3 regions of the Colwellia aquaemaris genome follow, and region 2 is predicted to be linked to each of the others. Evidence: riboswitches for the same ligand, from Rfam matches in the RefSeq annotation. Region 2 holds a riboswitch; each other region holds the start of a gene.
What was found. A riboswitch is a leader RNA that binds a small molecule or an ion and turns the genes downstream of it on or off. The one in region 2 is predicted to bind cobalamin.
Positions count from the first base shown of each region.

Region 1 (7,798 bases), on a different contig from region 2:
TATATGAGGCACTAACCCAAGAACCCGGCGCTTTTGCTCACGCTCTAAACCATCCATGACAGAAACGACGGTAATTAACGAGGCAACACCAAGCACAATTCCAATAATTGAAAAAAAAGTTATAAAGGAAACAAAGCCTTTACCATGATTACTGCGGCTATACCTTAGCCCAATATAGATACTAACGGGTTGAAACATTAATCCTTTCTTCATCTTGAATGGCAAAGCGCCAATATTAATTTCGTTGCTGAGCATACCACAGCTTTACTGTATATGAGCGACTTGTTCATTAACTTTTTCGCCGCTCTAGTGGAAACTTTACTGGGAGAAATAAAAACTGTTAATAAAACTCATGCATCAAAGACAAACAGCATTGAATTACCTTTCAATTTATCAACACAAGTTACTAGCCAATAAAAACTATCCCCGCTATTAAGCAAGTAATTAATTGCTTTTAAAATCACTACCCAACAAGCTGTAAATTATAAAATACGACTGTTGTTTAAGATTATGTAAACAAAGGTTTCATTTCACTAGTAAATTGTACTTAGAATCTTTAGTATCGGTGAGTTAATTGAAAATTATTTAAATTTGTGAGTATTAAATGAAAACTATAATAACAAGTGCAGTATGCACATCTTTGTTGTTTATTGCTGGTTGTAACAACGACACCAAAACACAAACAACAACAACTGAAGCGCCTGTCATGCAAAAAACAGCTCTAGCTTCTGGTATTGATAAAGCCAACATGGACTTAACCGTTCGCCCACAAGATAACTTTTATCGCTATGTAAACGGTGCTTGGTTAAATAACAATGAAATTCCTGGCGACAAAACCTCAATTGGTTCATTTTACGACTTACGTGATGAAGCTGATGATAATGTTAAAGCTATTATCGAAGAGCTAGCTGCCACAGAAAACTTAAAAATGGGTAGTGACGAGCAAAAAGTTGCCGATTTATTCCGTTCATTTATGAACAATGAAGCACGTGATGCAGCTGGTATTGCGCCAATTCAACCGATTTTTGACAACATTAATAACCTAAAAGATAAGAATGAATTAGCGACATTTTTTGGCGAAAATCAAAAATATGGCTTTAATAGCCCACTATATTTTTACATCAGCGTTGATGCAAAAGACTCAACTCGTTATGCAACACACGTATGGCAAAATGGTTTAGGCTTACCTGATCGTGACTACTACTTTAACGAAGCCGATCGTTTTGTGGCATTACGCGATGGCTACCTTGCCCATATTGAAAAAATGTTCGATTTAGCCGGTTTTAAAAACGGTAAAGCAGCAGCACAAACAATTATGGCGCTTGAAACTAAGTTAGCTGGTTTTCATTGGACTAAAGTTGAGTCACGTGACAGCACAAAGCGTTACAACAAATTTGACGTTGCTGATTTAAACTCTGTTACTGATGCATTCAACTGGACAGCCTACCTTGAAGCACAAGGTGCCGGAGCACAAAAAGATTTAATCATTAACCAACCTTCTTTCGTAAAAGGTTTTGGCGAAACATTCGCTGAAACATCACTTGACGATTGGAAAACATTTTTAACTTTCCACACCCTAAGCAACTTTGCTAGTTCATTAACAACCGATTTAGATAATGAAAATTTTGATTTCTATTCAAAACAATTAAGTGGCCGTAAAGAACAGCGTCCAATGTGGAAACGCGGTGTGTCGATTGTAAACCGTAACTTAGGTGAAGTAATTGGTAAAGTATACGTTGGCCGTCACTTTAAACCAGAAGCTAAAACTCGTATGACACAGCTAGTAGAAAATTTACGTGGTGCTTATGGCGCAAGTATTGATGAATTAGAGTGGATGTCTGATGAAACCAAAAAAGCAGCGCAGGTTAAACTAGCAAGCTTTGATCCTAAAATTGGTTACCCGAATAAGTGGGAAGATTACTCTAAATTAGCAATAAAAAGTGACGACTTAGTTGGTAATATAATGCGTTCAGGTGAAGTTTCTCACCAAAAAGAAGTTGCTAAGCTTGGTGGCCCAATCGATCGACAAGAATGGGGTATGACGCCGCAAACAGTGAATGCTTATTACAACCCAACTAAAAATGAAATTGTATTTCCAGCCGCGATTTTGCAACCACCATTTTTCAACCTAAATGCTGATGACGCTGTAAACTACGGTGGCATTGGCGCGGTAATTGGTCATGAAATGGGACACGGTTTTGACGACCAAGGTAGTAAATATGACGGCGAAGGTAACTTACGTAACTGGTGGACTGACGAAGATTTAGCTGCCTTTAAAGTACGCACTGATAATCTCGTTGAGCAATATAGTAACTATGCAGTATTTGATGACTTAAATGTTAACGGTGAACTAACCTTAGGCGAAAATATTGGTGACTTATCTGGTGTTACTATTGCCTACAAAGCATATAAGGCATCATTAAATGGGAAAGAAGCTGAAGTGATTGACGGTTTAACCGGTGATCAACGTTTCTTTATGGGTTATGCACAAGTATGGCGTGGCAAGATGGTTGAAAAATCATTACGTAACCGCGTGGCAACAGACCCACATTCTCCGGGTGAATTCCGCGCACTAGGTTCATTATCTAACATGCCTGAATTCTATGAAGCATTTGACGTAAAAGAAGGTGACGCTATGTATATTGCACCTGAAAAACGTGTAAAAATTTGGTAGTTGATATAATTAAATTTACCGTTATAACTTTATACAAAGGGAGCCTTATGGCTCCTTTTTTAATCTTTATTTGATCTCGCGACCAGCTAGCTTATTGGTTTTCATTGTAAAGCAAAGCACATACACGTAAAATCTAGCGAATATAAAATGATACTTTCAGCTATTATCAAAACGGTTTAACGCTGATTTATAGGGAACACGGTTTAAATCCGTGACTGTACCCGCAACTGTAAGTAACTTAAGTAGAAAAATTAAGTTATAAGTCAGGACACCTAGTATCAAACACAACTAACACATACTTAGTAGATTAACGCCGTGCGGGAATACACGAGAGTTACTAACATCACAGCCTACTGTGGCGCGCGTACCTTTAATTCCTTCTCTGTAGATATAATCACTATAAGTGAAACATATTCAAATATTTGATTTGAATTGAGGCACATCGCAGAAAATGACGCTTTTAAAAACAGTTTTTTATTATCAGAGCCAAACTGGTGTTAGCACTAAAATACTTTTTAGAAAGTTAAGCTGAACATTATGACAAACCTATTAACACTGCAGTCGGTTTCTTGGTCTGTTGGCAATCAAGCAATTTTAAGTGATATTTCATTCAACGTTAAGCAAGGCGATATTCTTGGTATTATCGGCCCAAACGGCGCAGGTAAAACTTCACTGTTAAAGTGTCTACTTAATCAATCTAATAATTGGCAAGGCAACATAAACTTAAAAAATAAAAGTATAAAGCAATATAAACCTCATCATCTTGCGCAAATTTTCGCACTGGTTGTACAAAAGTCACCACCAATATTTGACTTAAAAGTTTATGACGTAGTGCGTATGGGGCTTTTGCCCTATAAGGCTTTATTTGCCCGCGATACCGACCTTGATAAAAAAGAAATTTTGCTAGCCTTAGAGAAAGTTGGCTTAGCAACCAGTGAAAACAAATATTTCAATACGCTATCCGGTGGCGAGCAACAGCGTGTTCTTATCGCTAAAGCCTTAGTGCAAAAAGCTCAAATACTGGTGTTAGATGAGCCAACAAACCACTTAGACATATTTTATCAACATCAAATATTACAGTTAGTGAAAGCACTGAAAATAACCGTGATCATGACCATTCATGATCTAAACCTCGCCGCTCAATATTGCACACGTTTGCTGTTACTCAATAACGGGAAACTGGTATGTAATGACAAGGTTGACAATGCCTTAAACCCAACGACACTCAGCGAAGTATTTGGCTTACCTTGCTATCGTGATTACGCCTATCATGCACCAACAAATGAAAACGAGACGAGTGCAACTAGTAGTACAGTGCCTCGAGTACATTTTTATCCTGATGTCAAAACCAGTGCAAGCAAGCTAATAGGTAAAAACTAATGAATTTAATTGCCGTAGTAAAAGGTAAAAGCACTTGGGTATTTAGCAGTTTATTGGTGATCACAATATTCTCGGTTATCTCCGCCATTACCTTTGGCCCTGCCCAAATTACTAGCTTTGATATTGCGCAATGCGTAATAAGCCAATGCGCGACACCTATGCACGACATGGTGATTTGGCAAATTCGTGTACCTCGAGTATTAGTGGGCTTAGTTGCCGGAATGGGCTTGGCTTGCGCTGGCGCTATTTTGCAAAATGTTACTCGAAACCCATTAGCAGATCCTTACCTATTTGGCATTATTTCAGGTGCCGGTTTAGGGGCTACAATTGCGACACTCTTGTTGTCAGACGAACAAATGTTAGCGTTACCGTTAGCCGCTTTTCTTGGCGCTTTATTCTCTGTTGTTATTGTTTTTGGTATCGCAACACTGCTGCGAAATATGAACCATTTATTACTAACTGGCGTTGCCGTTTCATTTATGCTCGGCTCCATTAGTCATTTTATTCTTTATCTTGGTGACCCTTTCGCCACGAATCGCGTTATTTTTTGGTTAATGGGTAGCTTAACTCGTGTTGAAATGTTTCATTTTTACCTAATAAGTGCCATGGTGTTTATCACCATAATTAGTATTTTCGCATTGCATCGACATATAGACGCCCTGCTGCTAGGCGATGAAAGTGCCGCCAGCCTAGGTGTGAACGTTGATAAATTACGGCTGATCTTATTAGCCTTATGCGCAGCCGTTACCGCAACTATAGTTGCCTATTGTGGTGGTATTGGCTTTGTTGGTTTAATGATCCCACATATTGTAAGGCAATTAGTGGGCGTAACAACCATGCCACTTATTTTAGGCTCAGCCTTAGTGGGTGGTTGTTTCTTAATTTGGGTTGACGTTATTGCCCGCAGTGCACTGAGCAATGTCGAAATTCCTATTGGTATAATTACCTCAGCCATTGGTAGTATTTTCTTTTTAGCGATCATGTATCGCACTCGTAAATCAGGATAAATAGATATGACAACAGACGCAGATAAAAATCAAAAACATCAAGAGCGAATGCAACGAATTAAAGATAAAGTTGACGCACGTATTAACGCAGCACAGGAAGAGCGTGGCCTGCTGATAGTTATCACTGGTAATGGCAAAGGTAAATCAACCTCAGGTTTTGGTACCTTGACCCGAGCAGTTGGTCATGGCTACAAAGCGGCTGCATTACAGTTTATCAAAGGTGACTGGGAATGCGGCGAGCGTAATCTACTGGAGAGAAATGGTGTGGAATTTCATGTTATGGCGACAGGCTTTACTTGGAATACTCAAGACAAAGCAAAAGATATTGCCGCAGCAACCAAAGTATGGAATGAAGCTAAACGCCTATTAAAAGATGAAAGTGTTGACGTTGTATTACTAGATGAATTGACCTACATGGTATCGTACAAATACCTAGATTTAGACGAGGTTATTGAAGCCATAGTTAACCGCCCTGCTATGCAACATGTTATTATTACCGGCCGTGCTTGTCATCGCAGTATTATTGAACTAGCAGATACCGTTAGTGAAGTTCAGCCAACTAAGCATGCATTTGACAACGGCATAAAAGCACAAAAAGGCATCGACTGGTAAAGCGAGCATCTTTTGCAGCAACCCACATCACAAGGAATATGAAAACGGCATGAAATTATCTCACTATCTGCTTATCGCATTAATGAGCTTGATCTGCACCGCAAGTGCTAATGATAAAATTGATAACAATGACAAGCCTCGTATTATTGCGCTGGCACCGCACATTGTCGAAATGCTCTTTGACATTGGTGCTGGTGAGCAGATTATTGCCACCACAGAGCATGCCGACTATCCTGAGAGCGCAAAAACAATACCGAGAATTGGGAGTTCATTGCGAATTCAACTCGAGCGAGTTATCGAACTGCAGCCTGATCTAATTATTGCATGGAAAAGTGGCAACCCCAGTGATGATTTAGCCCGTATAAAGCAACTTGGTTTTAATGTTGTCTATTCTCAACCTTATACCTTTGAAGATGTAGCAAAAGAGCTACGTCTATTTGGTAAACTTTCAGGCCATGCAGAGCAAGCTGAAAAAGTAGCACAAAAATTCCTTACAGATTTAAGCGTCATTAAAAATCGCTATCAAACTAAACAACCGTTATTAGGTTTTTACGAAGTATGGTCTAGGCCACTTACGACTATTGCAAGCGGCAGCTGGCCACAACAGTTTTTAAACGTTTGTAATATTAGCAACCCATTTTATTCGGCAAATGCTAGATACCCACAAGTTAATATTGAGCAAGTACTACAAGCAAATGTCGATATTATTATTCAGCCATTATCTGAAAACCAAGTCGACAAGGAAGGCTACCCATGGCAAAAATGGCCTGTGATCCCCGCCGTTAAACATCAACAAATCATAAAATTGGATGCTGATGTTGTACATCGCATGACCACTCGTAGCTTAAATGCGCTGACCGATTTATGTGAGCAAGCAGCAAAAAGTAGAAATTACTACCAACAAAAACAGATAGATTAATCCATAACTACTGATATAACATACGCGCAAGCACTATTAGCGACAATAATATGCAACATAGTGCTTAGCTAAAGCTCTCCTCACACCGGCTTATCGCAAGCTTTGAAAATTGCTTTTATTTTACCGCTAGAATATTCTTAAGCACCTGTTAGCTATTATCTTGAAATGCTTGATGATACTCAACTTTGCCTGAAGGAGTAAACTCATCAAAATTCAAGCTCAGAAAGAACTCAGCAGGCACTCCCTCTAATATCAAAGCGTCAACCGCTTTAAAACCAAAGCGTTGATAGTATGCTGGTTCACCAAGTAGCACACAGCCTTTGGCTCCAGCCTTCTTAATAGCCTCTAAACCAGCATATATAAGTTGAGAGCCCACGCCAGAGTTTTGGTATTCTGGGCACACTGAAACTGGCGCTAATCCGTACCATGAACAATCTACGTTGTTTATCTTAACGTTCGAAAAAGCAATATGGCCTATGATTTTTTCTTTATATTCTGCCACTAGAGAAACAGATAAAGCTGAATCATCACGCAGTTGAGAAACAATAAATTGCTCTTTATGATTACTGTATTGATGCTTTTCAAAAGCAGATGAAATGATACTTTCAATTTGCTTTACATCATGACTACGCTCAGAGCGAACATTAACATCTAATAACATGTATTACCTCGATATAATCTAAAAAATTAACGAATAATATGAACTTGCCATTTAACTCATATCGATAAAAATGCACCATGAACACCTCAATTAATCATCACTGAAGAAAGGTCATATACCACTTATTAAAATCATTGGTTTTAACTTTGCCACATTTTAGCAGGCTATTCTCCTGCTTTAAGCATTTATTCACTTCTTGCAGTTGTTTGATTTTATTAATTTCTTTCTTTGTAGGAACTTTGATCATTAATTCTGTGTTGCTTTGATAGCGTGGATTGTTGTTAAACTTTCCTTCCCGATACTCTTTTCGCCAACGGAAAAGCCTGAACGGATGAATATCGAGTGCCTGAGCAACATCCTTTGATGAAATGTCGTCTCTTAAGCTTAGTTGTACTGCTTTAATTTTAAAACCGACAGAATAAAACCATGTCTTTTTAGCTTGGGTATATCTAGACATTGTAGCCTCCTCAATGTGATGAGGAGGTGTCCACGAAAGCGGGTCAAGAGCACAGTTCGTTTGAATGCCTTGTTAGCAGTTTAATCAC
Region 1 is NZ_BAAJLV010000011.1:2,796-10,593, reverse strand. It holds gene AC27HL_RS18560 (lipoprotein-releasing ABC transporter permease subunit) at 1-255, opposite strand, end outside; gene AC27HL_RS18555 (M13 family metallopeptidase) at 605-2,674, shown strand; cobalamin riboswitch at 2,815-2,962, shown strand; gene AC27HL_RS18550 (ABC transporter ATP-binding protein) at 3,212-4,054, shown strand; gene AC27HL_RS18545 (FecCD family ABC transporter permease) at 4,054-5,061, shown strand; gene cobO (cob(I)yrinic acid a,c-diamide adenosyltransferase) at 5,068-5,673, shown strand; gene AC27HL_RS18535 (cobalamin-binding protein) at 5,723-6,592, shown strand; gene AC27HL_RS18530 (GNAT family N-acetyltransferase) at 6,741-7,253, opposite strand; partial or broken gene AC27HL_RS18525 (transposase) at 7,408-7,710, opposite strand; gene AC27HL_RS18520 (hypothetical protein) at 7,791-7,798, opposite strand, start outside.
Region 1: another riboswitch for cobalamin. It lies ahead of AC27HL_RS18550 (ABC transporter ATP-binding protein); the one in region 2 lies ahead of bluB (5,6-dimethylbenzimidazole synthase).

Region 2 (7,798 bases):
AACGACGATTTACCGCTTTCATGCTTTGTTCAAATCGAGCAATGTCACGCTCTTGATAGCCGCGTTTTCGTTCGATGTTCGGCTTAGTGTTTTCTTGTGACAAGCGATATAAACGATTAGCTGTGCTTAACATTTTTCCGTAATTCAAATAGCCTAGAATTAAATCTCTAGCCTGTGTTTCTTGATCTTTTTGAATTAACTTGTTTAAGCCTTTTAAGGCATTGCCGTATTTGCTTTTACGTGCCTTAGTTTCGTTGATCCAAGCGCTAAGCTCAGTTTCTAAAGACTTTTTACGTATCAGTGTTGTGCCTTTGTTATAGCTTTCAATCATGCTGCCATAGTTTTTTGCATAGTTAGCTAAGCTCGCTAGTGTGCTCTCGTACTTAATACGAGCATCACTGCCAACAGCTGAGTAGTCATGAATTAAATCTATTATCTCTTCACGATAAGCTTTAGCTTGTGGGTAAACCCAAGTGAACTGATTTTCTACTTCCAATGCTGTGCGGTATCGGTTTGTTCGTCCTGGATAACCAAGCACCATAATATAGTCATCTTCATCAACACTGCTTTTGTTAACTTTTAAGTGGTGTTTCGGCTCGTATGGTACGTTGTCTTCACTGTAGTCAGCGGGTTGACCATCTTTACCAACATAGGCGCGGTAAAAACCATAATCACCGGTGTGACGTGGCCACATCCAGTTATCAATATCACCGCCATATTTACCAACGCTACTGGCTGGAGCATGCACTAAACGTACGTCTCGAATAGTAAGTTGTTTAAAAAGGTAATACTCTAAACCTCCGTGAAAATTAACAACACTACAACGATATTTGCTATCACTTTCACATTCAGCTACTAAAGATTTAGAGCTTTTATCTATGCTTTTATAACGCTGTGCACCTGACATGTTTTCAGTCAACGCTGCGTTAATGATATCGGTAACAGGGGTTATTTCTTCTGTTACATAAATTCTACTGCCAGGAGTTGCCGGTAGCTCTTCATTAAATGATTTTGCTAAAAAACCATTTTTAAGCAGGTTATTTTCTTCAGTTGAGTTGTATTGAACTGAGCCATAAACACAGTGATGGTTGGTTGCAACTAAGCCTTTATCAGAAACAAAAGAAGCTGTACAGCCACCTAAGCTAACAATTGCGCCCATTGGAAAACTTGTTAAGTTGGTAAGACTATTTGGGTCTAACTTTAATCCAGCTTCTACAAGCTTATTAGCAATACTTGGTAATTGATGTGGTTGCCACATGCCTTCATCAGCTAATGTTGCCGTAGATGCTAAAGCAAAACACAGCGAAGCAAATTTTTTCATTTTATTATTCTCAAAAAGTAAATTTAAATCATGCGGCAGTTTGCGGTATCGAATTAGGATAGTCAAAAAAAAGCAGTAATTTACCTGCGCAATATCAAGTCATTAGTATTTGTTTGTTGTAAACTATGCGAAGAGTTTCGTAGTGATAAAAACATTAAAATTTCCACTCATTATTGAACTAAAGCCTAATTTTAATTGAAAATTAACTGCATAATACTTGTTGTAGTGTAATTGTTTATATATTCTAAAATAGTTAGGTAACAAAATGTTTACAAATATGCGTGCTGCTGGCTCATTATTTGTTGTAAATAATAAAAATAAAGAGATTCTTGAGGAGGTTTTGTGCTTATTAAAGATAATTTTGATGAAGCATTAAAGATCAGCGAATCAGTCAATGAGTTTTTATCTCATTATCAAATTCCACCTAGCCCTGTTAACTACTCTGTGGTTTATCTTCATATCAGTAAACGCAATGAGAAATTGTCGGCTGAATTAGAAAAGCATGTCGAAACCTATCATGAGGTTGATTTAACTTTTATTGAGGGGTTGTTTGAAAAGTATATTTCAAACTCTCATGCGATAGATAAGCAAATATTAGATCCTATCGAAAAATCGTTAACCACAACGTTAGAGAAAATTAATGCCCAAGTTGATAGCGATAAAGTCGTCGCGTCAAATTTGAAAAAAGCAGAAAAAGCACTTTCTAAGCACGAATATCATAAATCCATGCAAAACATTGTAGCATTTTTGATGAGTAGCATTACCACTTCTCAGCAACAGCACAATGATCTGTCTTTGGAATTAACCCACGCTTGTGGCGAGGTTAGTTTTTTGAAAGCTAAGCTTGAAGCTGCACGGCATGAAGCCATTGTTGATTCTTTGACCGGACTGTTTAATCGACGTGGCTGTGATGTGAAATTGCAAGAGTTGGATATAGAGGAAGTACATTCGACCTTGGCCATTGATATTGACCATTTTAAGAACATTAATGATCAATTTGGCCACTTTATCGGCGATAAAGTGATTCAGCGTATTGCTAAAGTCATTAAAACAACCATTTCAGATAAAGATATTGCTGTGAGATTTGGTGGTGAAGAGTTCGTGGTGGTGATGGTTAATAAAACCATGACACAAGCACATGAAATAGCCGAAAAAATAAGGCTTTCTATAGCGTCTCTAAAATTAATGCAACGAGACTCTAAAGCGTATTTACCCAAAATATCAGTGTCTATTGGAATTGCTGAGCGACAAGATGAATTGAATTGGACGGCATTATTTGAACAAGCGGATATCGCTTTATATCAAGCAAAAAATACGGGTAGAAATAAAAGCGTTTGTTTGTAAACGCTTTTATATTTACTGGTATGATTTAGGTACAGTTTTATAGCTTAAATAAGCTAGGAAAACGCTTGTCAGCTTGCAGTTGCGAAACCAATGATGATTGTTCTTTGGTTTCCGCCTTCTTTCCATAAGAGTCAAAACTAACTAAATCTTCAACCGGACTTCTTGCTAGCCAATTTGCCGACTCTAACTCAGGTTTATCTTTAAAGTGGCTAACATAGCCTAAGCATAAGTACGCTATTGGAACGACGTTGTCTGGTAAGGCAAGGGTACTTTTTAATGCCTCATGATGCAAAATAGACACCCAGCCAACACCGACGCCTTCAGCTCTTGCTGCAAGCCAAAAGTTTTGCACAGCGCAAACCGAACTATATAAATCCATTTCTTTCATATGTGTTCGTCCAATAACTGTTTTTCCTGTTCTTTCTCGATCACAGGTAATACAGATATTAATTGGCGATTCTATTATTCCCTCAAGCTTTAAGTTTTTATATGTTTGTTGTTTGCTAGGTTCAAACATAGTTTCTGCTTCATTATGTGCCTGTGCAAAGCTTTGATGAATTTGCTTTTTAACATCATGAGATTGAATAATAATAAAATCCCATGGCTGCATAAAGCCAACAGAAGGCGCATGGTGTGCGGCATAAATTATTCTACTTAGTGTCTCATTAGGGATCGCTTTTGGTAAAAATTGACCACGTACGTCACGGCGATTAAATATTGCTTTATAGAGTCCCTGTTGATCTGCTGCACTAAAGCAGTGCTGTGATTGAGTGCTATTGCTATGTTTTTTAGTTGCATCTTGTTTTGTTAAATCCAAAATATTCCCCTTGATGGATTTAAAGCGATCGGCCTTTCGCTTGGAGTTGACTATTAGGCAGGTCTTCTGACTAAAACATTATTGTATCGGGCAATAGATACAAAGCTGCTTGATGCCTTCCCAGTAAAAATTACCAGTGGCTTATGAACAAGCATAAATGTCATTACAGCGTTGGGCACGTATTGGAGTTTCACCAATTTCCCTATTCTCTTGACGCTAAAGATTGAGAGTCAAGCACCTAAAAGTAGTTTGCAGCACTATAGCAAAGGTAGAAGTGTTTACACAGAATAAAGTTGTAGTTGTTTAGTGCTTAGTTACGTGAAGTAGGATTTTGAAGGAGACAAAAAAAGGGGAAGTACTTTAGTACTTCCCCTAATTACAACACTAGTTGGGAATCTAGCTTAACTCTATGGGTTATATGTTACGTCTAAGCTTACACCACTTGCAGCTTGATAGCCGTAGATACCGATATGCCATGTATCTGCAGCAGGGTTAGTAAACGGACATGACTCTGTATTACCACTTTTATACGGACGACAGTCGTAAGTTGATGATGTTGGTTGTGCTCCTCGACGAATGTACATATCAGCATCACCTGTGCCACCACTCATGTTGAAATCAAGAGTCGCCATACCTGCTGGTACGTCAATTGTGTAATAAGTCCATGCACGACGAGCAACACTAATGTCAGTTACTGAAGCGCTGCCACCAGTAGCTCCGCCGCCACCGCCAGTTGAACCTTCAGTATAACTACCTGTTAGGTTAACGCCAGTAAATGCTGAGTAACCAATCACTTTCACATGATATGTTCCAGCTTGTGCAGTAGCAATTGGACAAGACTCTGTATTACCACCTTTGTATGGACGACAATCATAACTTGATGTTGTTGGGGCTGAACCAAACTTAACATAAAGGTCAGCATCACCTGTGCCACCTGCCATATCGAAGCTCAGGCCAGTTGCTCCAGCAGGAACTTCCATCGTAAAGCTTAACTCTTCAGATTTAGCACCAGCCAAATTTGTTTTAGCAACACCATTTTCTAATACATTGCCACCTGCAGGTGGTGGAGTTACTGTACTACAACTTGCTGCAAGTGCATCAGATGCAGCTTTTGCTTGCACTAAACCGTAACCTGTTTTGTCATCACGACCTGCTACATCTAAGTCAATTGCTGTAGATTTTAATGCGTTACGAACTTGAGTCGCGGTACAATCTGGGTTGTTGCTCCATACTAATGCCGCAACACCAGCTACATGTGGAGTCGCCATTGAAGTACCGTTGTAGTATGCGTAATCTTGGCCACCAACAACATTTAAATTAGCATTCGTACCTAGTTGTCCCATAAGTTGCAAACCTAGTTCACGGTTTACAGAAACAGTTGGCACTGTTACGTCAGAGTTAGCATCTACTAAAAATGGGTTTTGTAGGCCTGGACGAGCGCTATTACTATAAACAATAACACCTGATGCACCGGCATCGGCACACGCTTTAGCTGGATTAATTTCAGGGTAGTTGCTACCTTTTTGGTTATCATTACGTTCAGCTAAACAAATGTTTCCTGAAACGTTTGAACAGCTATAGCTGCTTCCTGAAATAGTACAAGCGGCTAATACACCATTTGCAGAGCTGTCTACGTTACTAACAGTAAAGCTACCACCACTTTGAATGTAGTGAGTTTGTGGTACAACTTCATCGTTACCGTAAGTTGTTGAACCTAAAGTGATATAGCCTAAACGACCATCACCAGCAACTGTTGATAGAATTGCTTCACCTGGTGCTGAAATTTCAACTTGAGGTGTGTACTGAGAGAACTCAGCATGTTGGCGACCTTGGTCAAGTGCACCTACCGCCATTACTGAATCGTAAGAAGCAGGGTAAGAAAGGGTAGCATCACCATCGTTACCTGAAGCGGCGATTAGTAAAACACCTGCGTCAGCTGCTGCTTGTAAAGAGTTACGTTCTGCGTTGCTTGAACCAGCGCCACCTAAACTCATATTGATGACTTTAGCGCCGTTGTTTACACATGTATCCACAGCATCAACTAATTCACCTGTGTAACCCCAGCCAGCTTCGTTAAACACTTTTACAATATGAAGGTTTACATTAGTGTTTGGCATAATACCAACAACACCTTCAGAGTTGTTAACCGCGGCAATAGTACCTGCTACGTGAGTACCGTGAGAACCACCATTTTGATACCAGTTGCCTGTACCTGAGTTATTGGTACCTGTTGCATTGTTGGCATTTAAATCTGGGTTGGCGCGCTCATAACCTGAATCGATAATACATACGGTCATGTTGGCAGCGTCATTATCTGAAATAAGGTCAGATTGTGTATCTGCGATACCCCAAGGTTGGTTTTGCGCCATTAAATAACGCTTATAATCAGGTTCTGCAAATTCAACGTCGGCGTGGCTATTAAGTTCCATCACCATAGCTTTTACGTCGTTAATGTGTTTTTGCTTGCCTAAAGAGATTACGTGACGGCCATTTTTTAGTTTCTTTAGGTGTTTTAAACTATGACCAGCTTTTTTCGCTAATCCTGCAGGCATAGCTTTTTCCGAAGAAAAGTTGCTTAATGCTTGTGCTTCAAAACCACTTTTGTATTTAACAATAATGCGGTCAGTAAAGTCGTGACTCTGGAATTTTTGACTTTCGCGCCATTGGCTAAAGTCTGTATTTACAGCAGTCATAGTATTGGCATTTACAGGTACAGTTTGTAATTCTGCTGCTTGGAATGTTTGAGCGTTAGCAGTTGCAGCAATAACTGACAATGTTATAGCGCTTAAGCTTGCTTTTGGTATATTTCTCATTGATGAGTCTCTCCGGTTATTGCGCTGAATGCTTTGTTTACTTTGTAGCATCGGACGCATTATTTTTATTAGTTGGCAATTAATCACCTCATTCATCATGCCCTTTAAAGCATATGTGGAATAGCAATAACAAGACGTTAATTAGTAATATTCCGACAATAAAATAAAATTTAAAATTTATAAGTTTTTGTTTTTTATTGTTGTTTTTATTTGTTGTCGTTTTTTTATGAAAAAATGTCGGGTATTTACTAGGGGGCTTTTACTTAACTGTTAGTATCAAAATACGTTCAAGGGATATCCCCTGAATAACATAATTATAAAAGTCGAATGTTCGTATTCGAATACACTATAGAGACACCTGGAGCATCTATGAAAATTTCTAAATTTACAAATTCTATAATTGCTATTGCAGTAACTTCTGCATTTTCTGCACACGCAGCTGATGATAGGTACATCATCAAAGTCGACGAAAGTAAAAAAGGAATTGTTAAAGCGTTAGCTAAAAAGTTAAACGCCGAATTAAAAGTAGATGGTAATGGTTTTATTGCTGCATCTTTTAAAGGAAAGTCTTTAGATGAAGTAAAGGGCTTAATGAATAACCCACATGTTCAATTAATTGAAGCGGATCAAAAACGTAAATTAATGTCAGCATTTAGTGATGATTCTGGTAATCCAATGTTAGAGCAATTAACGCCTTACTCTGTATATCAATCTCAAGCTGATCAAGTGGCATTTAATGCAAATGCGGGTATGAAAGTTTGTGTCATTGATTCTGGCTTAGACCGTTCAAACCCAGATTTTGTTTGGAATAATATTACTGGTGATAACGACTCTGGTACAGGAAACTGGGATGAGCATGGTGGCCCTCATGGTACACATGTTGCGGGTACTATTGGTGCCGCAGATAACAACATTGGTGTTGTAGGTATGGCACCAGGTGTTGATATGCACATTGTGAAGGTTTTTAATGCTGATGGTTGGGGCTATTCTTCTGATTTAGCGCATGCTGCTGACAAATGTACACAAGCTGGTGCCAATATTATCAGTATGAGTTTAGGTGGTGGCGGTGCTAACAGCACTGAAGAAAATGCCTTTAAAGCATTTACGGAGGCTGGCGGCTTAGTGGTTGCAGCAGCAGGTAACGATGGCAACAATGTGCGCTCTTACCCAGCGGGCTACTCATCAGTGATGATGGTAGGTGGTAATGACAATAACAATGGTCGCTACACTGAGTCTCAGTATCCAAGCTGTACAGTAACAACAGGTAGAGGCAAAAAGCAAACAACAACGACAGATGAAACAGTTTGTGTTGAGATAACAGCAGGCGGTGTTGATGTCTTATCAACTTATCCTGCAGATATGGCGACAAACTCTATTGTAAGCGCAGACGGCCAAGCTTTTGCTTCGTCAGCAATGGAAAATGCAGGTAATGCAAGTGGTAGTACTTATTACATGGGGACTGCTGAAGCAACCGATAGTGGAGCCAATGGCAATATTTGTATC
Region 2 is NZ_BAAJLV010000003.1:1,608-9,405, forward strand. It holds gene AC27HL_RS09595 (S46 family peptidase) at 1-1,321, opposite strand, end outside; gene AC27HL_RS09600 (GGDEF domain-containing protein) at 1,664-2,665, shown strand; gene bluB (5,6-dimethylbenzimidazole synthase) at 2,703-3,482, opposite strand; cobalamin riboswitch at 3,522-3,739, opposite strand; gene AC27HL_RS09610 (S8 family serine peptidase) at 3,890-6,295, opposite strand; gene AC27HL_RS09615 (S8 family serine peptidase) at 6,665-7,798, shown strand, end outside.

Region 3 (7,798 bases), on a different contig from region 2:
AGGCACCGATTCTGCCTTGTTGAAGAATATTTGAAATATGACCACTGGCTTGCACACGCAAGGTGAGTGCGGCGATAACCTTGTCTTCACGGTCTTTTATCGGGGTTACGATAAACATACTGTATTGGTCTATCGGGTTACGTGTATTCCCAAAGGTTAAACTGACATCCGACTTTATTGGAGAAACAAAATGGGTTTCTCCTGCGAATACTCGCGGTAATATATCAGGTTGCTGTTTGGCGATTAAATTGATTTGCCCTAAGTTTTCATTGCGACTAGAACCAATATTAATGTAGTCCTGATTAATGATAAAAAAACCTTGGCCATCAACACTACTTTGACGGAAATATTCACGAATATTTTGAAGTGGAGTTGAGATTAAAAGCGACGCTTTTAATGTTGGCTGCAATAATAGTTTTTGAGTTAAATTGACGACCTCGTCATCATGGCTGATCTGTTTTAATAAATTTTCTTGATCCATTACCCAGTCATTTAAACGTGATTTTGTTGCGCTAACAACAAACTCTAAGTTCTTTTTCATACTGGTTTGAGTGCTTTCTTCATTATCTTGTAGGGTTAAATAAATCACCGTAAATATAATGGCAATATTGAGAATAGAAATGGAGTGAACAATCACTGGGAATTTTCGTGAAGCCATAAAAACTGCAAGTCGTTTTGCTGTGATTAATTTAGGCAATAATAGGGTGCAAGAAATTAATAGTAATGAAATAACCACCATTATGATGATTAATGAAATGCTTTTATCATGATTCAATCGTTTAGGTGCAAATTGAGCTAAGGCATCTTCGAGTAATATAGTTGTTGGTAAAACAGGTGACGCTATCATGCCAAGTTGATAGTAGGTTTCGGTAATTTTTTCCATCCTAGTTCGAGCAATAGAGCCGATAGGTATGAACTTGGCTAAGATAACTTTACTGATTTCATCAGCTTCAAATTCTAGATGTGCACGGGTTTTATTCTGGCTGTTATATTTTTGCTCAATCAACGAGATAATTTCTTGCTTATTGTTTAACGCATATTGCCAACCTTTTATTGTTGCTTGTCGAATTGCCTGTACACGATGCGGGTGATTTTTAACTTCTTCTTCGCTGGTAAAAAGGTTATCCCCATAGAAATCTATGCCGTAATCGCGTGGATCTATGATAAATATCTCAATATTTTCTTGGGCAAACTTAAAGGGCTCGTCGGTACGATAAATAAGCATAGCATCACTTTTGCCATTAATTAACGACGAAAAATCATAGCTTTGCTCTTGCCAAGAAAAGCCCGATGTATCAGGTTGCGCCTGTTTAAGCATGGCGATAATTGAGGCATAGTTTTCACTACTTGAGTCAACCATAATACGTTTGCCAATTAAATCAAATGGCGTGGTAATATTTGAAGAACGTAAGGTGGCCAGTGTTGATGGTGAGTGCTGAAATATTTGTGCCACAATAACCACAGGTTTGCCGTTATTTTTTGCCACAATTAAACTAGAGTTATTAACGCCGTATGTTGCGCTGCCTTCTACGACATAGTCTTCTATAGCGCGTTTACCATTAAACTCTTTTAATTCTACTTCTAGGCCGAGTTCCTGATAATAACCCTGCTCAATAGCGGCATAATAACCAGCAAATTGAAATTGGTGGGTCCAATTCAGCTGAATCGATACTTTTTCTAATTCACTGGCAAAATTTGATGGGCTAAGGCAGATGAAAAGAGTAGATAATAAACCTAGAATGCAGGTGCGCAAATGGCAAAAACTTAGCATATGTTTTCCGTATTTGTTGTTGGCTCTTCAGAAAACTGCGCTTTAATTTCGAGTATTTCATCTAAGTTATTTATAAAATATTCAACCAGTTGGGGGTCGAAGTGTTTTCCTGATTCACTTTTAATTAGTGCTATTGCTCGTTCTATGGTCCATGCCGGTTTGTATGGGCGCTTAGATGTTAAGGCGTCAAATACATCTGCGATAGCAATTATTCTACCTTCCAGTGGAATAGCTTCTGCTTTGAGGCCATTAGGGTAGCCAGTACCGTCCCATTTCTCATGATGGGTCATGGCAACAGTTTTTGCGGTTTCTAGAAGTAATGAGGGGTTTTCTTCATCAAGAATTTCGGCACCAAAAGCAGCATGTTCCTTCATAATCAACCATTCTTCTTCGTTTAGCTTGCCTGATTTTTTAAGAATGTGATCAGGTACGCCAATTTTACCAATATCATGCATAGGTGCTGCGTTCATTAGTAAGTCAGCGGTTTCGCTTTCCATGCCGCAAGCAAGGGCAAGAATACGAGCATATTTACTCATACGTTGGACATGATTACCGGTTTCATTATCTTTAAACTCAGCCGCGCGGCCAAGTTTTTGGATAATGTTATAACGAGTGTTAATTAGCTCTTGGGTTTGCATTTTTACTTTTTGATAGAGCTCACGTTTTTGATCACTTAATGCTAAATGTGTTTTTACCCGTTGCATGACGATGGCAGGGTTTACCGGTTTTGCTATATAGTCAACTGCACCTAAACTAAGTCCACGCGCCTCATCTTCAACAGATATTTTGGCGGTAATAAAAATAATAGGAATGTCACGGGTGGCAATATCGAGCTTTAATCGCTTACAGGTTTCGTAGCCATCGATACCTGGCATCATAATATCTAATAGAATTAAGTCAGGACGCGGTTGAATATTGGCTATTTTTATGGCCATTTCACCATCGCGTGCCACCTTCAACTGGTAACTTGGTTTTAATATACCAACCAAAACATCAATGTTTTCAGGTGCATCGTCAACAACTAATATTGTAACGCTATCTCTCATGCCAAGTTCCATTGTGAGAATATAAATAATCTATAATTAAAACATAGCAGTAACTATCTTTTCAGACAATAATTTCCCAACAATTTCTAGATAGTTTTTTAGTTGTTGTTTTGAAGCTAAATCACCGGCGATTTTGTCATTTGCATTATGTGTTTTGTCGATTTGACCATTGTTCAATAATGCGAGCTAATTCCGCTACACCATCAGTTAATGCCGCAGGACCAGGCTGTAAAATGTCGGTAGAGTTTACTTCATGTATATCATCATTTTTAATTGCTGGAATGTCTTGCCAACCATCTCGTGATGTCACTTTTTCTTTATCGAATTTTCTACCACACCATGAGGCAATATAAATATCGGGCTGTTTGGCAATAACATCACTAGCGTCTGCAACAATGCGATTTTTTGCTAAAGACTGTTTAGCAAATTCTTGATAGCAATCGATACCACCCGCAATTTCAATTAGTTCACTTACCCAGCCGATACCAGTAATAATGGGATCAAACCATTCTTCAAAATAAACTTTAGGACGAACAGGTAATTTAGCGGCTTGTTGTTGTATGTTGGTCAAGTTACTTTGTAATTCAGTAACCAGCTTTTCACCTTTCTCCGACTTACCAATTAAGCTAGATAGTGTGCGGATCATTTGTAGGGATTCGCTAATACTTCGGTGATTAAAGCAGTGTACATTAATGCCTTCTTTTATTAGGTCAGCAACGATATCAGCCTGCATATCAGAAAAAGCTAAAACTAAATCAGGTTTTAACGCCAATATTTTCTCAGTTCTAGCGGTAATGTAAGCACTTACTTTGGTTTTTTCTCTACGCGCTCGTTCAGGGCGCATGGTATAGGCTGATATCCCAATAATACGATGATCTTCTTCCATCAAATAGAGCGCTTCGGTCGTTTCTTCTGTTAAACAGATAATACGTTCAGGCCATTTAGGTTGTAGAGTTTGGTTCATGTACTTTCCTTGGGATAAATAATGCTTTTAGTGTGCTTGTTTTAACATTATCCACTCTTAAGAGACAATGCTTTATTCTTTATTCACAAGGTAGGGGAGATAACCTTAAACAAAATATTTAACTTGTTAATGTTACTTACTTATTTGTTACACTGCCCTAGAAGTTATCAGTAGAATTAGGAATAAAACTTGTCAGAATTTAATGTTTATTTACTGCGCCATGGTAAACTGGTACAAAAAGGTATTCTGTGTGGGCGAACGGATATCGCACTTTCTGATCTTGGTAAACAGCAATTAATTGCAGCGACAAATAAGCTACCTACTATTTCACATTGCTTTAGTTCTCCGCTAAAACGTTGTCGAGATTTTGCCGAACAGTTCAGTCAAAAAAATGGACTCACGCTGCAAGTATCTGAACAGTTACAAGAAATGAATTTTGGCGACTGGGATGGAGCACGCTACCAAACATTATGGCAAACCTCACCGACATTGGGGGAATTTTGGCAAAACCCTTGGCAATGCTTACCACCGAATGGCGAATCTATGACAAGCTTTACTGAGCGTGTTAATGACTTCTGGCAAAATTTAATTTCGCAGTTAAGCCAAGCTAATATTGATAAATGTGACTCATCAAATATCTTAGTATTTAGTCATGGTGGGGTTATTCGATACTTGCTGGCAAAAGTATTAGGGCTTGCTATTCCCGGTACTCATCATATGACTAATATTGATGTGCCTTATGGCGCGCTTATTCATATTCAAATTTTCATTGATAGTGACGGTAAGGCTTGGTGTAAATTAATGTTGTAAATTAGTTTTAATAAATGACGATAATTTTAGCCCTTTAGTATGAAGGCAATAGCCAGGTTTTAGGCAATAATCTGATTTAAAACATTTTTATGTTTTTCTGACATAATTGAGATAAAAATAAACCTTGCTATTTTCCCCTAGCTGTCGATAATCGCGCCATAAATTTAATAATGTCATATTAATTTTCATTTTTTTATTACCTTAAATGCGTTGTAAATTGAATGAAACTGGGAATGTGGTGAAAGTCCACAACTGTGCCCGCAACTGTAAACAGAGCGATATATTAACCACTAAGTTTTGCGCAAAAATAACTTGGGAAGGGATATATTGAGATGCTGTAAGTCAGGATACCAGAATAATCATAGACATTAATTAGACCGTCGAGCGGGTTACTCGAGCATAGGTTATATTGTCAGTTGTTTACTAGTGTTAGGTCATTAGTCAATTCAGGCATGCTCTTATAATATTCGACGTTAATCAAATTATACCGCGCAGTTGTTAAGCAATTTGTTCGGTTTTACTTAGGTGATGCAATGTTTGATATTAAAGCGCTTAGCAGTGAAAACTCAGAAAAAATTCAAGCAAAAATCGATGGTAAAACTAAACCCTTGGGGGCTTTGGGTGATCTTGAAGTGCTCGCAAAACAAATTGCACAAATTCAGTTAACAACTAACAAAGCTAATTCCTTCGAATTATCTCAACAAAAACTTTCAATCAAAACTCCTCACTTAACGGTATTTGCTGGCGACCATGGTATTGCAAGTGAAGGTGTTTCTATCGCGCCAAGTGATGTTACTAGCCAAATGGTGGCTAATTTTGCTAACGGAGGGGCGGCTATAAATGTATTTTGTCGCCAATTTGGTTGGCAACTTAATGTTGTTGATGCTGGTATTTTGCATGCACCAACCGCTTCATTACCGGTGATTAATCAACGCTTAGGTAATATCACCAAACCAATAAACCAACAGCCAGCCATGACTGAAGCGCAAGTCGAGCAAGGTTTTGAATTTGCTAAACAGCATATAGCCAATATTAGCCAAACGGGCTGCAATGTTGTCTCTTTTGGTGAAATGGGCATAGGCAATACCACGATTGCATCCGCCATTATGGCAGCGTTAATGAAAGTGCCAGCGAGCGAAGTTGTTGGTCGTGGTACTGGTGTTTCAGATGAGGTAGTTAAAAAGAAACAACAAGTCATAGAACAAGCATTAGCTTTACATGCTGGAAATTTAACGGACGCGAAAGCTATTTTACGCTGTTTAGGTGGCTTTGAAGTAGTACAAATGACTGCCGCTATGTTAGCGGCAGCAGAAAGCAAAATGTTGATTATTGTAGATGGCTTTATTTGTACTGCAGCTGCCATGTTAGCAATTGAATTAAACGCGAATGTAAAAGGTTATATGGTCTTTGCTCACTGCTCAGGCGAGCAAGGCCATCAAAAAATGTTGCAATGGTTAGCGGTTAAACCGTTATTAAACTTAGGTTTACGTTTAGGAGAGGGCACTGGCGCAGCATTAGCACTGCCAATGCTTCAAGCCGCTGTTGGGTTTTATAATGACATGGCGAGCTTTGCCGATGCTGAGGTAACTGATGTTACTTAAGCAAAGCATGCTACGCGAGCAATGGCACCTAATACTATTAGCGATAAGCTTTTTCACCCGTATACCAGTGAAACTAAAAGTTGATGTTACCGCCAGTATGCTTAATCAAGCTAGTCGCTATTTTGCTTTAGTTGGCGTGTTAATTGGCGGCTGTTCAGCCGTAGCTTTTTATCTTAGTGCAATGTTATTACCTGTCGAGATCGCACTTTTAATTTCAATGTTTTGCAGTGTATTGCTCACAGGCGCTTTTCATGAAGACGGTTGGGCTGATGTATGGGATGGCTTCGGCGGCGGTTGGACGGTCGAAAACAAGCTTAATATCATGAAAGATAGTCGTTTAGGCACTTACGGTGCAGCGGCATTATTTTTCATTTTAATGGTTAAGTATCAAGCTTTAGTCGCTCTTGTTGGCAACGCTAATAACAACGAGCTTTTATCTGTAGAAGCACTGAATATATTATCGGTTCTATTACTAGGGCATTGTTTAAGCCGTGTTGTAGCAACCAGTTTAATTGCTGATATGCCTTATGTCAGCGAAGATGCAACATCAAAAGTTAAGCCCTTAGCACAAGTGTTATCAAGCAATAGTTATTTAATTTTGCTGGCAACAGGCGCTGTGGTTATTGCCTTTACTTTATCATTTAGCATGGCTTGGCAATTAGTGGCTATTTTGCTCATTACTCGCTGGTGTTTAAAACGCTGGTTCACTAAACAACTAGGCGGCTACACCGGAGATTGTTTAGGCGCAGCGCAGCAGCTTTCGGAAGTCGTTGTTTATATTGCTTTATTGTCACTGACAGGGGCGAGTTGATGAATAAGATACAGCTTATTTTAGGCGGCGCTCGTTCTGGTAAAAGTTCTTTAGCCGAAAGTTATGCTAAGTCATCAAACCTACCAGTAATTTATATCGCAACAGCGCAGGCATTAGATAGTGAAATGCAGCAACGCATTGCGCAACATCAAGCTGACCGTCCTGAACATTGGCAACTAGTAGAGTCGCCATTATTGCTAGGCAAAACCATAGATTTAGTTATTGAAAGTTGTCAGCAAGATATCTGCATATTGGTCGATTGTTTAACACTGTGGCTCAGTAATAGTTTATGTAAGCCCAATGTTGAAGCGGGTCATACCTCAGAATGTAATCTTGATTATTGGCAAAAAGAAAAGCAGCAATTTTTGACACAATTAGAAAGCATAAAACTTTGTTCGAGCAATAAAAATAAACGTGTTGAAATCATTTTAGTCAGCAATGAAGTGGGTCATGGCATAGTGCCTATGGGCGAATTATCACGCCAGTTTGTTGATCAAGCGGGCTGGTTACATCAAGCCATTGCAAGCCTTGCTGATAATGTTGAATTTGTGATGGCAGGTTTGCCTTTATCATTAAAGTCGCCAAAAGCTGTTAAGGATAAATCGTGAAAACATTGATGGTGCAAGGCACCACTTCTGATGCAGGAAAAAGCACCTTAGTTGCTGGATTATGTCGGGTTCTCGTTAATGCTGGTATTAATGTTGCGCCATTTAAACCACAAAATATGGCGTTAAATAGCGCGGTAACGAAAGATGGTGGTGAAATTGGTCGAGCACAAGCATTACAAGCGATTGC
Region 3 is NZ_BAAJLV010000002.1:174,718-182,515, forward strand. It holds gene AC27HL_RS07080 (ABC transporter substrate-binding protein) at 1-1,771, opposite strand, end outside; gene AC27HL_RS07085 (HD domain-containing phosphohydrolase) at 1,765-2,817, opposite strand; gene AC27HL_RS07090 (cobalamin-binding protein) at 2,963-3,781, opposite strand; gene AC27HL_RS07095 (histidine phosphatase family protein) at 3,971-4,591, shown strand; cobalamin riboswitch at 4,772-4,962, shown strand; gene cobT (nicotinate-nucleotide--dimethylbenzimidazole phosphoribosyltransferase) at 5,125-6,192, shown strand; gene AC27HL_RS07105 (adenosylcobinamide-GDP ribazoletransferase) at 6,182-7,003, shown strand; gene cobU (bifunctional adenosylcobinamide kinase/adenosylcobinamide-phosphate guanylyltransferase) at 7,003-7,611, shown strand; gene AC27HL_RS07115 (cobyric acid synthase) at 7,608-7,798, shown strand, end outside.
Region 3: another riboswitch for cobalamin. It lies ahead of cobT (nicotinate-nucleotide--dimethylbenzimidazole phosphoribosyltransferase); the one in region 2 lies ahead of bluB (5,6-dimethylbenzimidazole synthase).